2 regions of the Pseudonocardia sp. ICBG601 genome follow, and region 1 is predicted to be linked to the other one. Evidence: riboswitches for the same ligand, from Rfam matches in the RefSeq annotation. Region 1 holds a riboswitch; the other holds the start of a gene.

The links. A riboswitch is a leader RNA that binds a small molecule or an ion and turns the genes downstream of it on or off. The one in region 1 is predicted to bind S-adenosylmethionine.
Region 2: linked by a shared signal. The riboswitch ahead of KPL57_RS64395 (aminotransferase class V-fold PLP-dependent enzyme) and the one ahead of KPL57_RS16605 (GNAT family N-acetyltransferase) in region 1 are both predicted to bind S-adenosylmethionine.

What each region holds. Positions count from the first base shown of each region.
Region 1 is NZ_JAHLJA010000046.1:34,722-42,814, forward strand. Features, by position in the region: gene KPL57_RS16585 (LysR substrate-binding domain-containing protein) at 83-958, shown strand; gene KPL57_RS16590 (ABC transporter substrate-binding protein) at 970-1,956, opposite strand; gene KPL57_RS16595 (amino acid ABC transporter ATP-binding protein) at 1,992-2,771, opposite strand; gene KPL57_RS16600 (amino acid ABC transporter permease) at 2,768-3,727, opposite strand; gene KPL57_RS16605 (GNAT family N-acetyltransferase) at 3,724-4,245, opposite strand; SAM riboswitch class I at 4,467-4,559, opposite strand; gene KPL57_RS16610 (ABC transporter ATP-binding protein) at 4,560-5,297, opposite strand; gene KPL57_RS16615 (glycine betaine ABC transporter substrate-binding protein) at 5,278-6,318, opposite strand; gene KPL57_RS69760 (ABC transporter permease) at 6,374-7,165, opposite strand; gene KPL57_RS16625 (OsmC family protein) at 7,864-8,093, shown strand, end outside.
Region 2 is NZ_JAHLJA010000253.1:123-7,733, reverse strand. Features, by position in the region: gene KPL57_RS64405 (helix-turn-helix transcriptional regulator) at 27-404, shown strand; gene KPL57_RS64400 (Fur family transcriptional regulator) at 401-853, shown strand; gene KPL57_RS64395 (aminotransferase class V-fold PLP-dependent enzyme) at 862-2,220, opposite strand; SAM riboswitch class IV at 2,264-2,378, opposite strand; gene KPL57_RS64390 (hypothetical protein) at 2,452-3,132, shown strand; gene KPL57_RS64385 (DUF2795 domain-containing protein) at 3,204-3,581, shown strand; gene KPL57_RS64380 (hypothetical protein) at 3,620-4,012, opposite strand; gene KPL57_RS64375 (isoprenyl transferase) at 4,033-4,833, opposite strand; gene KPL57_RS64370 (hypothetical protein) at 4,887-5,249, opposite strand; gene recO (DNA repair protein RecO) at 5,473-6,309, opposite strand; gene era (GTPase Era) at 6,330-7,232, opposite strand; partial or broken gene KPL57_RS64355 (L-2-hydroxyglutarate oxidase) at 7,229-7,611, opposite strand, start outside.

The DNA.
Region 1 (8,093 bases):
ACGGCCGGGGCGCCCGGGTCCAACGACGAATGCGCATCACAACCGATCGCGATCCGCGATCATTGTCGGTAGCCTCGGTACCGTGCCCGCCGTCCTCGACATCACCGCGCTGCGGAGCATCGTCGCCGTCGCCGACCAGGGCGGGTTCCACCGCGCGGCGCAGTCCCTGACGTTGTCCCAGTCCGCGGTCAGCCAGCACGTCCGTCGCCTGGAGAAGGCCGTCGGACGCCCGCTGGTCCGCAAGGACGGCCGGGTCAGCCGGTTCACCGCCGAGGGCGAGGCGCTGCTCGGCGAGGCCCGTCGCATCCTGGCCGCCCACGACGACGCACTGCGCCGTCTCGGCGTCGGCGACACCCGCGAGTCCCTGGTGCTGGGCTCCACCGAGCACGCCGCGGACGAGCTGCTGCCCCGGGTCATGGAGCGGCTGCAGGAGGTGTTCCCCGGCACCGCGGTGCGCTTCCGACTCGACCGCTCCAGCCGGCTGAACGACGCCGTCGACCGCGGCACGCTCGATCTGGCGATGTACATCGGCGACGTGGTCGACGGCCCCGGCGTCGCCGCCGGGGCGATCCCGCTGACCTGGTACGCGGCGCCGGGCTGGCGTCGTCCCGCGGACGGTCCGGTGCCGCTGGTCGTGATCGACTCGCCGTGCACCATCCGGCGCCGCGCCCTGCAGACGCTGTCCGCCGCCGGGATGGCGGCGACCGTCGTCGGGGAGGCCGCCTACCTCGCCGGGGTGCTGAACGCGGTGCGCGGTGGTCTGGGGGTCGCGCTCGTCGCCGGGCTGGGCGACCCACCCGAGGGGCTGGAGGAGTGCACCGACCTGCCCGGGGCGCCGTCCGAGCCGCTGCACCTGCGGGTCCGGGCCGGGGCCGACCCCCGGCTGGTCGAGACGGCCAGCGCGGCGCTGGCCGCGGTGCTGCCGCCGGCCGGGGACCACCCGCCCCCGGCCGGCTGACCGCGCGTCGCTCAGGACGCCGCCCGGCGCGGCAGCCCGGGCGGGTTGATCCGGGAGTCCTGCAGCGCCTCGTTCTCCAGGTGCCACCGCGCCAGCACCTCGCCGTACTTGCCGCTCGCGATGAGCGCGTCGATCGCCTCGTGGATCGGGCCGACCAGCCCGTCGCCGCGGCGGGTCATGGCCGCGATGTCGGCCTGCACTCCCCCGCCGCCGCCGTTGAGCGAGCCGACCGCCTTCGTCGTGCTACCGGTGGCGACGTGGTAGGCGACGCCGGGGTTCGGGCCGAGGTAGGCGTCGAGGCGTCCGGAGTCCAGGGCGAGGTAGTAGTCACCGGTGTTCTGGTAGTACTGGATCGTCGCCGGTGCGACCCCCGCGGCCTCGTTCTGCCGGTTCCACTCGACCAGGATCTGCTCCTGGTTGGTGCCGGGTGAGACGCCGATGGTGAGCCCGGAGATGTCGGCGGGCTTCTCGATCCGCTCCACCCTCCCCGCGTTGCGGGCCTCGAAGGTGACGGTGTCGACGCGGTAGGTCGCGAAGTCGTACTTGTCCTTGCGCTCCTCGGTCACGGTGATGTTGGAGAACCCCGCGTCGTAGGTGGGGGACTCGACGCCGAGGAACAGGTTCTCCCACGACGTCGGCTGCAGGTCGAGCCGCAGCCCGAGCGTGTCCGCGACGAGCTGGGCCAGGTCCGGCTCGACGCCGATGACGGTGCGGTCGTCGTCGGCGCGGAAGGACAGCGGCGGGTTACCGCTGCCGGTGGTGGCCACGGTGAGCTTTCCCGACTCGCGGACCGCGGCGGGGACCGTCGCGGCGATGGCCTCGATGCGGTCCGCACGGACGCGGTTCTGCTCCGGGCTGGTGTTCACCGCCGTCCCGGGGTCCACCGGGGCGGCCTGGTCGGGATCGGCGCCGGAGCAGCCGACGGCGGCGACCAGGGGCAGGACGAGGGCGACGGCCGCGAGGCGCAGGTGGCGCAGCGGCCGGGGGATCCGGGACATCGATACTCCTGTGGGGAGGTCGGCGCAGACCGGGGTCAGCGCAGGACCGCGCCGAGGAAGGCGCGGGTACGGGGTTCACGCGGGGTGTCGAGCACCGCGGCGGGCGGGCCGGACTCGACGACGCGGCCCTCGTCGAGGAACACGACGGTGTCGGCGACCTCGCGGGCGAAGCCGATCTCGTGGGTGACCACGACCATCGTCGTGCCGTCCCGGGCGAGATCGGAGATGACCTCGAGGACCTCGCCGACGAGCTCCGGGTCGAGCGCGGAGGTCGGTTCGTCGAACAGCAGCAGCTGCGGGTGCAGGGCGAGCGCGCGGGCGATCGCGACGCGCTGCTGCTGACCGCCCGACAGCCGCCGCGGGTACTCGTCGGCCTTGTCGGCGAGCCCGACCCGGGCGAGCAGCTCACGGGCCTCGGCGTGGACGGTGGCACGGTCGCGGCGTTGCGCCGACAGCGGCGCCTCGACGACGTTCTCCAGCACCGTCAGGTGGGCGAACAGGTTGAAGCTCTGGAACACGAAGCCGATCCGGCTGCGCCGGCGCAGGATGCGCCGCTCCGGCAGCTCGTGCAACCGGTCGCCGACCCGCCGGTAGCCGATCAGCTCGCCGCCGACCCGGACCGTGCCGCGGTCGACCTTCTCCAGGTGGTTGATGGTGCGCAGCAGGGTGGACTTGCCCGACCCGGACGGCCCGATGACGACGGTGACCTCGCCGGGGGCGACGGTCAGGTCGACCCCGCGCAGCACCGGCAGCGGACCGAAGCTCTTGTGCACCCCGCGCAGCTCCACCATCGGGACAGTGCCGGCGGCGGTCATGCCGTGGCCCCCCGCCGGCGCCGTCCGGACACCGCGGCCCGCGCGCGTTGCAACGGGGTCGGTGGCAGCGTGCGCTGCGCGCCGCGGGCGTAGTACCGCTCGACGTAGAACTGGCCGACCGACAGCGCGCTGGTCAGCACCAGGTACCAGACGGCGGCGACAAGCAGCATCGGGATGACCCGTCCGGTCCGGGTGTAGATGACCTGCACCTGGTAGAAGAGCTCGGACAGCGCCATGATGTAGACCACCGAGGTGCCCTTGACCAGGCCGATCAGCTCGTTCGCCGCGGTCGGGACGATGATCCGCATCGCCTGCGGCAGCTGGATCCGCCGGAACCGGCGCCAGGCCGGGATGCCGAGCGCGGTGGCGGCCTCCAGCTGGCCGGCGTCGACGCCCAGGAACCCCGAGCGCACGACCTCGGCGGCGTAGGCGGCCTGGTGCAGGCCGAGCCCCAGCACCGCCGCGGTGACCGGGCTGACCAGCTCCATCGTGCCGAACTCGACGAACGACGGCCCGAACGGGATGCCGATCGAGAGCCGGTCGTAGAGCAGGGCGAGGTTGTACCAGAACAGCAGCTGCAGGATCAGCGGCACGGACCGGAAGATCCAGATGTAGGTCCAGCTGACCGAGCGCAGCAGCGGGTTGGGCGAGAGCCGCATCACCGCGAGCACCGTGCCGAGCACGAACCCGACGACGATGCCGAGCACCGTGAGCTGCAGCGTCAGCAGCACCGCGTTCACGATGGACGGGGCGAACAGGTAGCGGCCGACGGTCGGCCAGTCCCAGGCCGGGTTGGTGACCAGCGCGTTGACCGCCATCGCGGCCAGGACCGCCACCACCGCGGTCCCCGCCCACCGCCACGGGTGCCGGGCCGGGACGACCCGCAGGCCGGCGGCGTCGTCCCCGGTGGGCGGGACGGCGCCCGGGGCGGCCCGGGCCTCGGTGCGGCTGCTCACGCGAAGCCCCCGGTCAGGTACTTCTCGAACGGGTGCGGCCCGACCGTCTCCGGGTGCAGGGTCCGGTCGTAGAGCGGCGTGTAGCCCGCGGCGAGGTAGAGGTGGCGGGCCTCGGGCTGGCGCGGACCGGTCGTCAGGTAGATGCGCCGGTAGCCGCGGGCGGCGATCGTGTCCTCCAGCTCGGTGAGCACCCGGCGGGCCAGGCCGCGGCGGCGGTACGCCGAGCCGGTCCAGATCCGCTTGAGCTCGGCGGTGTCGGAGTCCCACCGGCGGAAGGCGCCCCCCGCGACGGGGGTACCGCCGTCGAGCAGCAGGACCACCCCGCCGGACGGTGGGGCGAACCGGCTCGCCTCGCGGAGGGTCTCGGCGTCGAGGTCGCCGAGGGTGTGGCCGTAGCGGACGCCGTACTCCTGGTCGAGCTCGACCAGCATCGGGCGGACGAGCGGGTCGGTGTAGGCGACCCAGCGGACCTCCGGACGGGCGGAGGTGGTGGGCGGAGCGGGGTGGAGCGCGGTCACGGTGGGGACCTCTCGGTGCGAGCGCTGCCCTCGGGCAGGCGGGGACCGGCCGCCCGCGGTGGCGGGCGGTCCGGTGCGGGGCACGGGTGGAGAGGTCAGCGACAGAGCGCGGCGCCGGTGCGGCACAGGTCGACGTGCCGGCGACGGACCCAGCGCAGCCGGATCCGGGCCCGCTGCCCGGCGTCGGGCCGGTGTCTCGCGGGGCGGTGGGGCATCGGGGTCTCCCATCGGACCCGGCGGTAGCACCCTGCCCGGAACGGGGCGGGTTGCTGCGGCGTCGACGAGCCGGGACTCTCGACCGCTCTGGATGGACCTCACCACTGCAGCCGACGCACCGATCCGGTGTCAAGCGCGGACCGGGAGCCGAGGAACACCGCCTCATCGGCGGAGTGGGTGACGAACACGCTGGTCCGGCCGGTCTCGTGGCTGACCCGGCGCACGTCGTCCTGCAGGCGTTCGCGGGTGAGCGCGTCGAGCGCACCGAAGGGCTCGTCGAGCAGCAGCAGGTCCCGGTCGGCGGCCAGCGCCCTGGCGATCGCGACCCGCTGCTGCTGGCCGCCGGAGATCTCCCAGATCCGCCGGTCCGCGACACCGGTGAGCCCGACCCGCTCCAGCAGCCCCTCGCGGGCCACGGGACGGTCGGACGGGTTCGCCCCCGCGTACTTCAGGGCGAGGTCGACGTTGCCGCCGACGCTGCGCCACGGGAACAGCCGCGGCTGCTGGAACACCACGCCGGCGCCGACACCCGGCTCGGGTGCCCGGCCGGCGACGGTCAGCGTCCCGTCGGTGGGCCGCTCGAACCCGGCGACCAGCCGGAGCAGAGTCGACTTGCCGCAGCCCGAGGCCCCGACCAGCACCAGGAACTCGCCGCGCTCGACGGTCAGGTCGAGCGGTCCGAGCGCGTGGACCCGGTCCCGGCGGCCCGGGTAGGAGTGCCCGAGCCCGGACGCGGCGATCGCCGGCACTCCCTCCCCCGCCACGGCCCCGGTGTCGGGGTCCGTATCGGTGTCGGCGTCGGTGTCAGCGTCGGTGTCAGCCTGCGGCGAGGACATCCGGGAGACCCTTCGTGTAGATCGCCTTCTGGAAGGTCGCGAGGTCCGGCGCCGTGGGGATCTGCTTCTGCGCGGCGAGGAACTGGGCGGCGCTCTGCAGGTTCTGGGCGAGGTTGCCCGGGGCGCCGTCGGTGCCGAGCCACTCGGCGGAGGCCAGCTCCTGCGGGGACAGGAACACGCCCTGCTTCAGCTGGGACGCGGCGTTCTCGGGGGTCGTGCCGATCTCGGCGGCGACGGCCTGCGCGGCGGCCTGCGGGTCGTTGCGCACGGTCTCCAGGGCGCGGGCCTCGACCTTGCGCCAGGTGTCGACGACCTCGGGGTGCTGCTCGGCGAACGGGGTGGAGACCACCCCCAGGTCGAGGGTCGGCTTGCCGGCCGTGGCCAGCTCGCGGCTGGTGACCAGGGTCTTCCCGGTCTTGCGGAGCTCGTCGAGGGTCGGCAGCCAGGTGTAGACGGCGTCGACGTCGCCGCGCTCCCAGGCAGCCAGCGCGGCCTGCGGCTGCAGGTCGATCAGCTGCACGTCGGTGGGCTTCAGACCGGCGCGGTCCAGGGCGGCGAGCAGGCTGTAGTGCGAGGTGGACGCGAACGCGGTGGCGACCCGCTTGCCGCGCAACCCCGCGACGTCGGTGATCCCGGTGGCGTTGCGGGCGACGAGCGCCTCGTTGTCGCCGGCGACGTCGAGCACGAACGCGACCTGGTACGGGATGTTCAGCGGCGCGGAGAGCCCGCGGGCGACCGGGCTGGACCCGATCGCACCGAAGTCCAGCTCACCGGCGACGAACGCGGTGTTGATGTCCGCGCCGGAGTCGAACTTGGTCCACTGCACGTTCCAGTCGGGCAGGGCGTCCTCCAGCCAGCGGTTGTGCTTGGCGACCAGGTCGCCGCTGGGGAAGCTCTGGTAGGCGATGCGGATGGTCGGCTTGCCGGAGTCCTGCCCGGCAGGGCCGACGGCGCAGCCGGCGAGGACGCCGACGGCCAGCAGGCCCACGAGCAGTGCGGTCAGTCGGGTGCGGGTGGTCATGCTCGTCCCCTCCACGGAACGGTGCGGCGCTCGACGGCGCGCAGCAGCGCGTCGATCACCAGGCCGGAGATGCCGATCGCGAAGATGCCGACGAGCACGACCGGGGTGTTGTTGTAGTTGCTGGCGTCCTTGACCATCCCGCCGATGCCGGGATGCCGTTGAACAGCTCGGCCGCGACGACCGAGGAGTAGGCGATCCCGACGGCCAGCCGGATGCCGGTGAAGGTCTCCGGCAGCGCCGACGGGACGATGACGTCCCGCACCACCTGGCCGCGGGTCGCGCCGAGCGCGCGGGCCGCCTCGACCAACCCGACTGGGGCGGCGGCGACGGCCGCCGTGGTGGCGACGGCCGCCGGTGGGAAGGCGGCGAGCGCGAGCAGGGTGATCTTCGGCGCCTCGTCGATGCCCAGCCAGATGACCAGCAGGAAGAAGTACGCCAGCGGCGGCAGTGCCCGCAGGAACGTCAGCCACGGCTCCAGGACCCGGCGGACCCAGCCGACGGTGCCCATGAGCAGACCGACCAGCACACCGACGACCACACCGAGGACGACACCGGCCAGGACCCGGCGCAGGGTCATGTAAAGGTGCTCCCACAGCAGGTAGCCGCCGTAGCCGCGGGTGCCGTCGTGGGTGGTCGACACCTCCACGAACGCGCGCCACACCGTCGACGGGTACGGCACGAACGTCTCGTTCCAGACCCCGCTCGCCGCGGCGGCCTGCCAGACGGCGAGGAACACCAGCACCGACAGGACCGGGAGCAGCGCGGTACGGGGGTCGAACGCCAGGCGGCGCGGGGACGGGGGTGCGGCACGAGCCGCCCCGGACGGGGTGTCGGTGGACGCGGACACGGTGGACCTCTCGGCGGGCACGGGGCGCGGACCGGCGCCGGGGTGGGCCGGGTCGTCCGCGCGCGGACGACGTGCCGGGGGGCGGCCGCAGGCGCGGCCGTCGGCACGGGTGCGGACGAGGGCTCCGTCGTCTGAGGGCTCGCCGGTCACGGTTCGGGTGCAGCTCGCCCTCCACCGGGGCCCGCGGGAGCAGGGGCCGGCGGGCCGGACGGGGCGTGCACGGTCAGCGGCAGCCGACCGTGCACCGGGGACGGTGGCCGGACGTCGCGCGTCCTGCCGTCGTCCCCCGCGGCACCGTAGAACAGATACCGGACGGCTGTGCCGCGGACAAGGACGGACCCGCTGTCAGGAACACCACGCACCGGCCCCGTAACACCGGCCGGACCGTCCCGGTCTCCCGACCGGCGGGACGGAGACCCACGTTGTCCGGACCGCGACCGCCGTTCGTCCACCGACCGGACGGGGGGGGCGGGCGTGGCTTGCCGCCCGTGGAGCGGATCGGACACGATCGCTCCCGTGACCGGAACCGCGCGTCTCGTCGCGCGCCTGCACGTGGACCTGGGTCGTACCCGGTCCGCACTCTGTCGCTGACCCGGTCACCCCCTCGGCCCGCAGCCCACCGCACCCCGCCCGGCGGCGGTGCCGGCCCGCTGCGCACGCCCGTTCCCGCCGCACCGACCTCGTCCGGGAGGACACCCATGACCGCAGTCCGTCCGAAGCAGACCGTCGTTCCGTTCGTCGTGCACTCCGAGGGCACCGGGGTCTTCCAGACCCTGCGCCCCGAGGGCGACGCCGGGCACGTCTTCACCGCCGACGCCTACCCGGCCTTCGGCGGCGCCGACTCCGCGCCCAGCCCGCTGTTCTACGCACTCGGCTCCCTGACCTCGTGCAACCAGGTGACGGCGAGCCTGGTCGCGAAGGACCTGGG
Region 2 (7,611 bases), on a different contig from region 1:
TCCGGAGGAACGGACGGGTCCACCACATGTCTGCCGCAGCCCAGACCACGCACGCACCGGGAGTCGGCCCGGGCGCGGACGACGACCACCACCCCGCGCCAGAGCCGGGCCCGACCCGCGACCCGCGCACGCTGGCCGCCGCGGGCGACCTGCTGCGGGCACTCGCCGCGCCGGTCCGGATCGCCATCGTGCTGCAGCTGCTGGAACACTCGCGGTGCGTCCACGACCTGGTGGACGCGCTCGGGGTCACCCAGCCCCTGATCAGCCAGCACCTGCGGGTCCTCAAGGCCGCCGGGGTGGTCGAGGGCGAGCGGAAGGGCCGCGAGGTGCTGTATTCGCTGGTGGACGACCACCTGGCGCACATCGTGGTGGACGCCGTCGCCCACGTCGAGGAGGACACGTGACGGAGACGACCGGCCGGACGACCGCGGCGGCGGTCACCGAGCGGTCCACCGCCGGGCCGCGCGGCATCCGCGCCACCCGGCAGCGGGCCGCCGTCACCGCGCTGCTGGACCGGCTGGACGACTTCCGGTCCGCCCAGGAGATCCACGAGGAGCTGCGGCGCGCCGGCGAGGGCATCGGCCTGACCACGGTCTACCGGACCCTGCAGACCCTTGCCGACGGCGGCGAGGTCGACGTGCTGCGGGTCGCGTCCGGCGAGGCCGTCTACCGGCGCTGCGAGACCGAGCACCACCACCATCACCTCGTGTGCCGCCGGTGCGGCGCCGCCGTCGAGATCGAGGGTCCGGCGGTGGAGTCCTGGACCGAGTCGGTCGCCCAGAAGCACGGCTTCACCGAGGTGTCGCACACCCTCGAGGTCTTCGGCCTCTGCGGCCGCTGCTCGGCGGGCTGAGACCGGGCTCAGTCCCCGCAGCCGGGGACGGCGGGCAGCTCCCGGTCGCGGGCGAACGGGTCCGCCGGACGCGGGTCCGGGGTCGGCGCCCACCGGCCGTCGACGAGGGCGTAGGTCCAGGCCGGGCCGCGCCGTGCCAGATCGGTCAGCGCGTCGACCAGCCGGTCGACGTCGGAGGAGCCGGTGCGCAGGCCCAGCGACGCGCGCACGGCGTCGCGGCCGCCGGTGAGCCGCGCCAGCAGCGGGTGGGCGCAGAACCGGCCGTCGCGGACCCCGATGCCGTACTCGGCCGACAGCGCCGCCGCGACCAGCCCGGCGGACAGCTCGCCCAGGGTGAACGAGACGGTCGCGGTGCGGTCGCCCGCGTCGTCGAAGCAGGACAGGGTCCGCAGGCCGGGGACCGTCGCCAGGCCGGCGTGCAGGCGGTCGGCCAGCTCGCGCTCGTGGGCGGGCACGATGTCGTCGATCAGCGGGTCCAGGCTCCGGCAAGCCGCTCCGAGCGCGGCGGCACCGAGCACGTTCGGGGTGCCGCCCTCGTGCCGCTGCGGCGACGGCAGCCACTCCGTGACCGTGCCGCCGCCCGGGCCGTCGGCGACGGACACGGATCGGACCGCTCCCCCGCCCGCGACGTGCGGGTCGGCGGCGTCGAGCCAGTCCCGGCGGCCGACGAGGACCCCGGCGCCGTAGGGCGCGTAGAGCTTGTGCCCGGACAGCGCGACGTAGTCCGCGTCCCACCCGGCCAGGTCGACGCGCCGGTGCGGGGCGAGCTGGGCGGCGTCGACGCACAGCCGGGCACCCGCGGCGTGCGCGATCCGCGCGATCTCGGCGACCGGGAGGAGCTCGCCGGTCACGTTGGACGCCCCGGTGACCGCGACCAGCGCGGCGTCGGGACGGGCGGCGAGCTCGGCCCGCAACGCATCGAGCGTCGCCGCCACGGTGGCGGCGGCGGGCACGACGCGGTGCTCGCGGTCGCGCCAGGCCAGCAGCGTCGCGTGGTGCTCCAGGTCCAGGGTCACCACCGGGCCGGGGACGGCGCGGGCGAGCAGGCCGAGCGCGTCGGTGGTGTTGCGGGTGAACACCACGACGTCGTCGGCGCGGGCCCGGACGAACCGGGCGACGTCGGCGCGGGCGTTCTCCACGAGCGCGGTGCAGACCTTCGAGGTCCAGCCGGCGCCGCGGTGCACGCTGCCGTGGTAGGGCAGCACCTCGGCGACGTGGGCAGCGACCGGCTCCAGCGCCGGCGCCGACGCGGCGGAGTCGAGGTCGCAGTAGCGGGCCCACCGGCCGTCGACGAGCGGGACCGTGAGGTCCGCACCGACGACGCGGGGCAGGGCGTGCTGGACGGGACGTGGCAGGGCGAGGGTCATGATCGGGCCTCCGGCCGATCTCGGGGACCCGGCGTGGCGCACGGATCCGCGCTTGCCGACTGCGGGTGTCGCGTCGGCCCGGTCATCACCCGGGGCACCCCACCGCGGAGGAGGGTTGCCGTCCAGCGAGCCGGGGCTTCGCGCTGGCACTCGTGACCTTCGGCGACGAAACTAGCAGACCGTCTCAGATGGAGACACGTGAGCATCGCCACCCCGGATAGCGTCTGACCGATGACGGACACGCACCCCGCGCCCACCACGGTCCGGCGGATCGACGTCCCGGAGTCCGGCGAGCTGGCCCAGCTCGCCGCCGTCTTCGAGGACCTGCAGTACGTGCTGCGCTGCTGCGAGCACCTGGTCACCGCCCTGGGCGGGCCCGAGTCCGGGCCGGTGCGGGTGGACGCCGACCCGGCGCTGGTCGAGGCCCTGTGGACCGGCGCCCTGATCGGCTACGTGCGGTGCTTCTCCGGCCGGACGAAGACGCTGACCACCGACGACCTGACGTCGCTGGAGCTCGACGGGGACGTCAGCGGGTTCCACGACATGGTGTTCAAGCTCCGCGATCACTACGCCTCCCGGCACGTGAACCCGCGCGAGTCGTACTCGATCGGCGTGGCCCAGTCCAACGACGGGACGCCCCGGGGCGTCGCCGTCGTCTCCACCCCGCGCCCGCTCGTCGACGAGACGACGGTCCGGCTGCTCGGCCGGGTCGCCTACAGCCTGTCCGGCCTGGTGGACGCCCGGCTGAAGAAGTCCCAGAACGACGTCCTCGGCGTCGCGCACGGGATGACCGCGGGCCAGCTGGCGGGGCTGCCGCTGGTGCACCTCGACGGCAGCGGCGAGGCGGCCCCGGAGGACGCGGTGACCCGGGACGGCACTCGGGACGGCACCGCGGACGGCCCGGGGAACTGATCCCCGCCGGATGCATCATCCGGCGCACAGCGGCTACCCGGTCGGGACGCATCCCGACGAGAGGTGACCTCATGACCACCCGCACGACGACGTCCGACGCCGTCCGCACCGCCCTGCACGGCCTGGAGTTCCCCGCCGGCAAGGACGACCTGGCGTGGACCGCCGAGCGCAACGAGGCCGACGCCGCGACGGTCGAGGCCCTGCGGGCGGTGCCGGCCGAGGAGCACTACGCCTCGATCGCCGCCGTGGTGGCCGCCGTGGACCTGGCCGACGACGACCCGGCGCGCCAGACCGCGGGCGACACCGCGGACGAGTCGGCCGAGGAGACCGAGCAGCTTCGCGCGCAGCGGCGCACCGAGCACACCCGTCCCGGGCTGTCGGAGTCCACGAAGGACGTGGACCCGGTCAACCCGATCGCCGAGGAGCTCGGCACCAACCGCAAGAAGTGACCCGCGCGGCCGGGGCGGGCACCGCCCCGGCCGGCCGGTCAGCCGCCGACGAGCTCGGCCCGCATGCTCGACGCGGAGGACACGACGAGCATGAGCAGCGTCCCCATCGGACCCTCGCCCAGCCCGGCCGCGGGGAAGGCGTAGCGCAGCGTCACGTCCCAGCCGCGCTCGCCGCGCACCACCCGGGGCGTGCCGAACAGGCCCTCCCCCACCCCGAGCCCGACCCGTCGCGGCACGTCGTGCTCCGGGTCGGCGGAGTCCGGCAGGTCCCACGCCACGACGCAGGTCAGGTTGAGGACGGGCAGCCCCTCCTCCAGCTCGGTCCCCTGCACCACGCACAGCACGCCGCCGTGGGCGAAGGTCAGCGCGCCGTCGTCGGCGGCGGTGACGTCGTGGAACCGCTCCAGCGCACCCTTCGCGGTGGCGAGCATCCCGGTGATCACATCGGTGCTCACGGTGTCACCCCCGTCGCGGCGTCGCCCGTCGCGGCGTCCACGGCCCCGCCGAAACGCCGGTCCCGGCGTGCGTAGATCTCGATCGCCTGCCAGATGTGGCGCCGGTCGAAGTCGGGGAACAGCGTGTCCAGGAAGACCATCTCGGCGTAGGCGCTCTGCCAGAGCAGGAAGTTCGAGGTCCGCTGCTCCCCCGAGGAGCGCACGAACAGGTCGACGTCGGGCATGTCCGGCTCGTCGAGGTGGCGGGCCAGCATCCGCTCGTCGATCTTGTCGGGGTTGATCCGGCCCTCGGCGGCGAGCCGGGCGATCTGGCGCACCGAGTCGACGATCTCGGCGCGGCCGCCGTAGTTGACGCACATGGTCAGGTTCAGCACGTCGTTGCCGCGGGTGCGCTCCTCGGCGATCTCCAGCTCCTTGATCACCGAGCGCCACAGCCGCGGGCGGCGGCCCGCCCAGCGGACCCGGACCCCCATCGCGTCCATCTCGTCGACGCGACGGCGGATGACGTCGCGGTTGAAGCCCATCAGGAACCGGACCTCGTCGGGGCTGCGCCGCCAGTTCTCGGTGGAGAACGCGTACGCCGACAGCCAGCGCACACCGAGGTCGATGCAGCCGCGGGCGACGTCCATCAGCGACGCCTCGCCCCGCTTGTGCCCCTCCGTGCGGGGCAGACCACGGGCGTTGGCCCAGCGGCCGTTGCCGTCCATGACGAGGGCGACGTGGCCCGGCACCAGCTCCGGCGGGATCGCCGGGGGCCGGGCACCGGACGGATGCGGTGCGGGAGGCTGGAACGGCACGTCACCGACCCTACGTCGGGGCCGATGGCCGGGCTCGGCCGCGGTGGTCGGGCTCAGTCGCGCTGGTCGGGCTGGGGCCAGGCCGGCACGGCCGGGTCCTCCAGCCGCTCGATGGTCTCGCGCAGCCGGCGCATCCCGCGGTGCCCGTGGACCCGGTCGACCTCCGACAGCGGTTCGGACTCGTCGGGCCGGATCACCGGCAGCATCGGGATGGCCGGCCAGGCGCCGTCCTCGGTGCGGGCCCGGACCTGACGCATCGCGCGGGTCGGCCCGTCCTGCGGGGACTCCGGCATGACCTCGGTGCGGGCCGGCAGCTGCTGGGTGGGCGGCACCGGGATCCGCTGCGTGGCGGCCGGGAGACGATGGGTGCGAGCGGTGTGGTCGTCGTCCGGCGGCGGTGTGTGGGGTCGGTTCACGACTGCCTCTCCGACGGGGCTGGGGTCCCCTCGATCACAGGAGGATAACGAGACCGCGCAACCGGTTGCCTGTCCTGAGCGACGTTCACCCGGTGGAGTCGGCGGAAGCGCCGTGCGCCGCGACCGGCGGCACCGCGGCGGGCGGCGCACCGGGAACGTCAACCGCTCGACGAAGCATACGGGCCGCTCACGGCAGCCCGATCGGGACACCGGGCCGATCGAACTAGTCGGACAGCGCGTCCGGAGGTGTCGGCGCACCGCCGTCCGGCGGTTCCGGGGCGGTCCCCGGCGCACCCGGCGCGACGACGGCGGCGGGCCGGACCCGGGCGCGGCGGTCGACCAGGGGCAGCGAGCGCAGCTGGCGCTCCAGGTGCCACTGCAGGTGCGCCGCGACCAGGCCGCTGGCCTCCCGCCGGGTCGGGGTGCCCGAGGCGTCGGCGGTGTCCCAGTCGCCGTGCAGCAGCGCCATGAGCAGCGCCACCGTCTCGGGGGCCGGGGGGACCGAGCCCGGCGGGCGGCAGCGCGGGCACACCATGCCGCCCCCGGCGACGGTGAACGACCGGTGCGGGCCGGGCGTCGCGCAGCGCGCACAGTCCGACAGCGACGGCGCCCACCCCGCATGGCTCATGGCCCGCAGCAGGAACGCGTCGAGCACCAGGGCCGGTTCGCGGGCGCCGTCGGCCAGCGCCCGGGTGGCACCGAGCAGCAGCAGGTAGACCCGCAGGCTCGGCTCGCCCTCCTCGGACACCAGCCGGTCCGCGGTCTCCAGGATCGCGCAGCCGCAGGAGTAGGCCGACCAGTCCGCGACGATCGCCGGCGCGAACGCGTCGACGGTCTGGGCCTGGGTGACCACGTCGAGCGTGCGCCCGGTGTAGCACTGGACGTCGACGTGGTTGAACGGCTCCAGCCGGGCGCCCCACCGCGACCGGGTGCGGCGCACGCCCTTGGCGACCACCCGGATCTTGCCGTGCTGACGGGTCAGCATCGTGATGATCCGGTCCGCCTCGCCCAGCTTCTGCACCCGGAGCACGATCCCGGTGTCGCGGTAGAGCTGGGCCACCCACCCAGTCTAGGTTCTCCTCAGAACCCCAGCTTGCGCAGCTGCTTCGGGTCCCGCTGCCAGTCCTCGGCGATCTTCACGTGCAGGTCCAGGTGCACCCGGGTGCCCAGCAGCTTCTCGATCTGGCGACGGGCGTCGCTGCCGACCTGCTTGAGCCGGGCACCGCCCTTGCCGATCACGATGCCCTTCTGGCTGGACCGCTCGACGTAGATGATCGCGTAGATCTCCAGCAGGTCCTTCTTCTCGATCGTCTCCTCGACGACGACGGCGATCGAGTGCGGCAGCTCGTCGCGCACGCCCTCCAGCGCCGCCTCCCGCACGAGCTCGGCCACGAGCACGTCGGTCGGCTCGTCGGTGAGGTCGCCGTCCGGGTAGAGCTGCGGCCCCTCCGGCAGCAGCCCGACCAGCAGGTCCGACAGCAGCGATACCTGGAAGCCCGACCGCGCCGAGGTCGGCACGACCTCGGCGAAGTCCATCAGCGCCGCCACCTCGGTGAGCCGCTCGGCGACCTGCTCGGGGCGGGCGGTGTCGGTCTTGGTGACGACGGCGACCACCGGGGTGTGCGCGGCGATCCGGCCCAGCTCCTCGGCGATGAACCGGTCACCCTTGCCGACCTTCTCGTTGGCGGGCACGCAGAACCCGACGACGTCGACCTCGGACCACGTCTCGCGCACCAGGTCGTTGAGCCGCGACCCGAGCAGGGTCCGGGGGCGGTGCAGCCCCGGGGTGTCGACCAGGACGATCTGGGCGTCCGGTCGGTGCACGATCCCGCGGATCGCGTGCCGGGTGGTCTGCGGGCGCGAGGAGGTGATCACGATCTTCTCCCCGACCAGCGCGTTGGTCAGGGTCGACTTGCCGGCGTTGGGCCTGCCGACGAAGCAGGCGAACCCGGACCGGAAGCCCTCGGGCCGTGCGCCGGTCATGCCGCACCGAGCCGGTCGAGGATCTCGCGGCCGATCGGCAGCGCCGCCGTCGCCGCCGGGGACGGTGCGTTCAGCACGTGCAGGATCGAGCCGGGGCGGCCCGCGCCGTCCGGACCGGCCTGGTCGAGGAACAGGAAGTCGTCGACCAGGGTGCCGTCGGCCTTCACGGCCTGGGCCCGCACCCCGGCGCCTGCCGGGTGCAGGTCGGAGGCGGTGACCTCGGGCAGCATCCGCTGGATCTGGCGGACCATCGCGCGCGTCGACAGCGAGCGGCGGACCTCGCCGATGCCGTAGCGCCAGTGCGTGCGCGCCACCTTCACCATGCCCGGGTAGGTCAGCGTCCCCAGCAGCTCCTTCGGCTGACCGTGCGCCAGTCGTA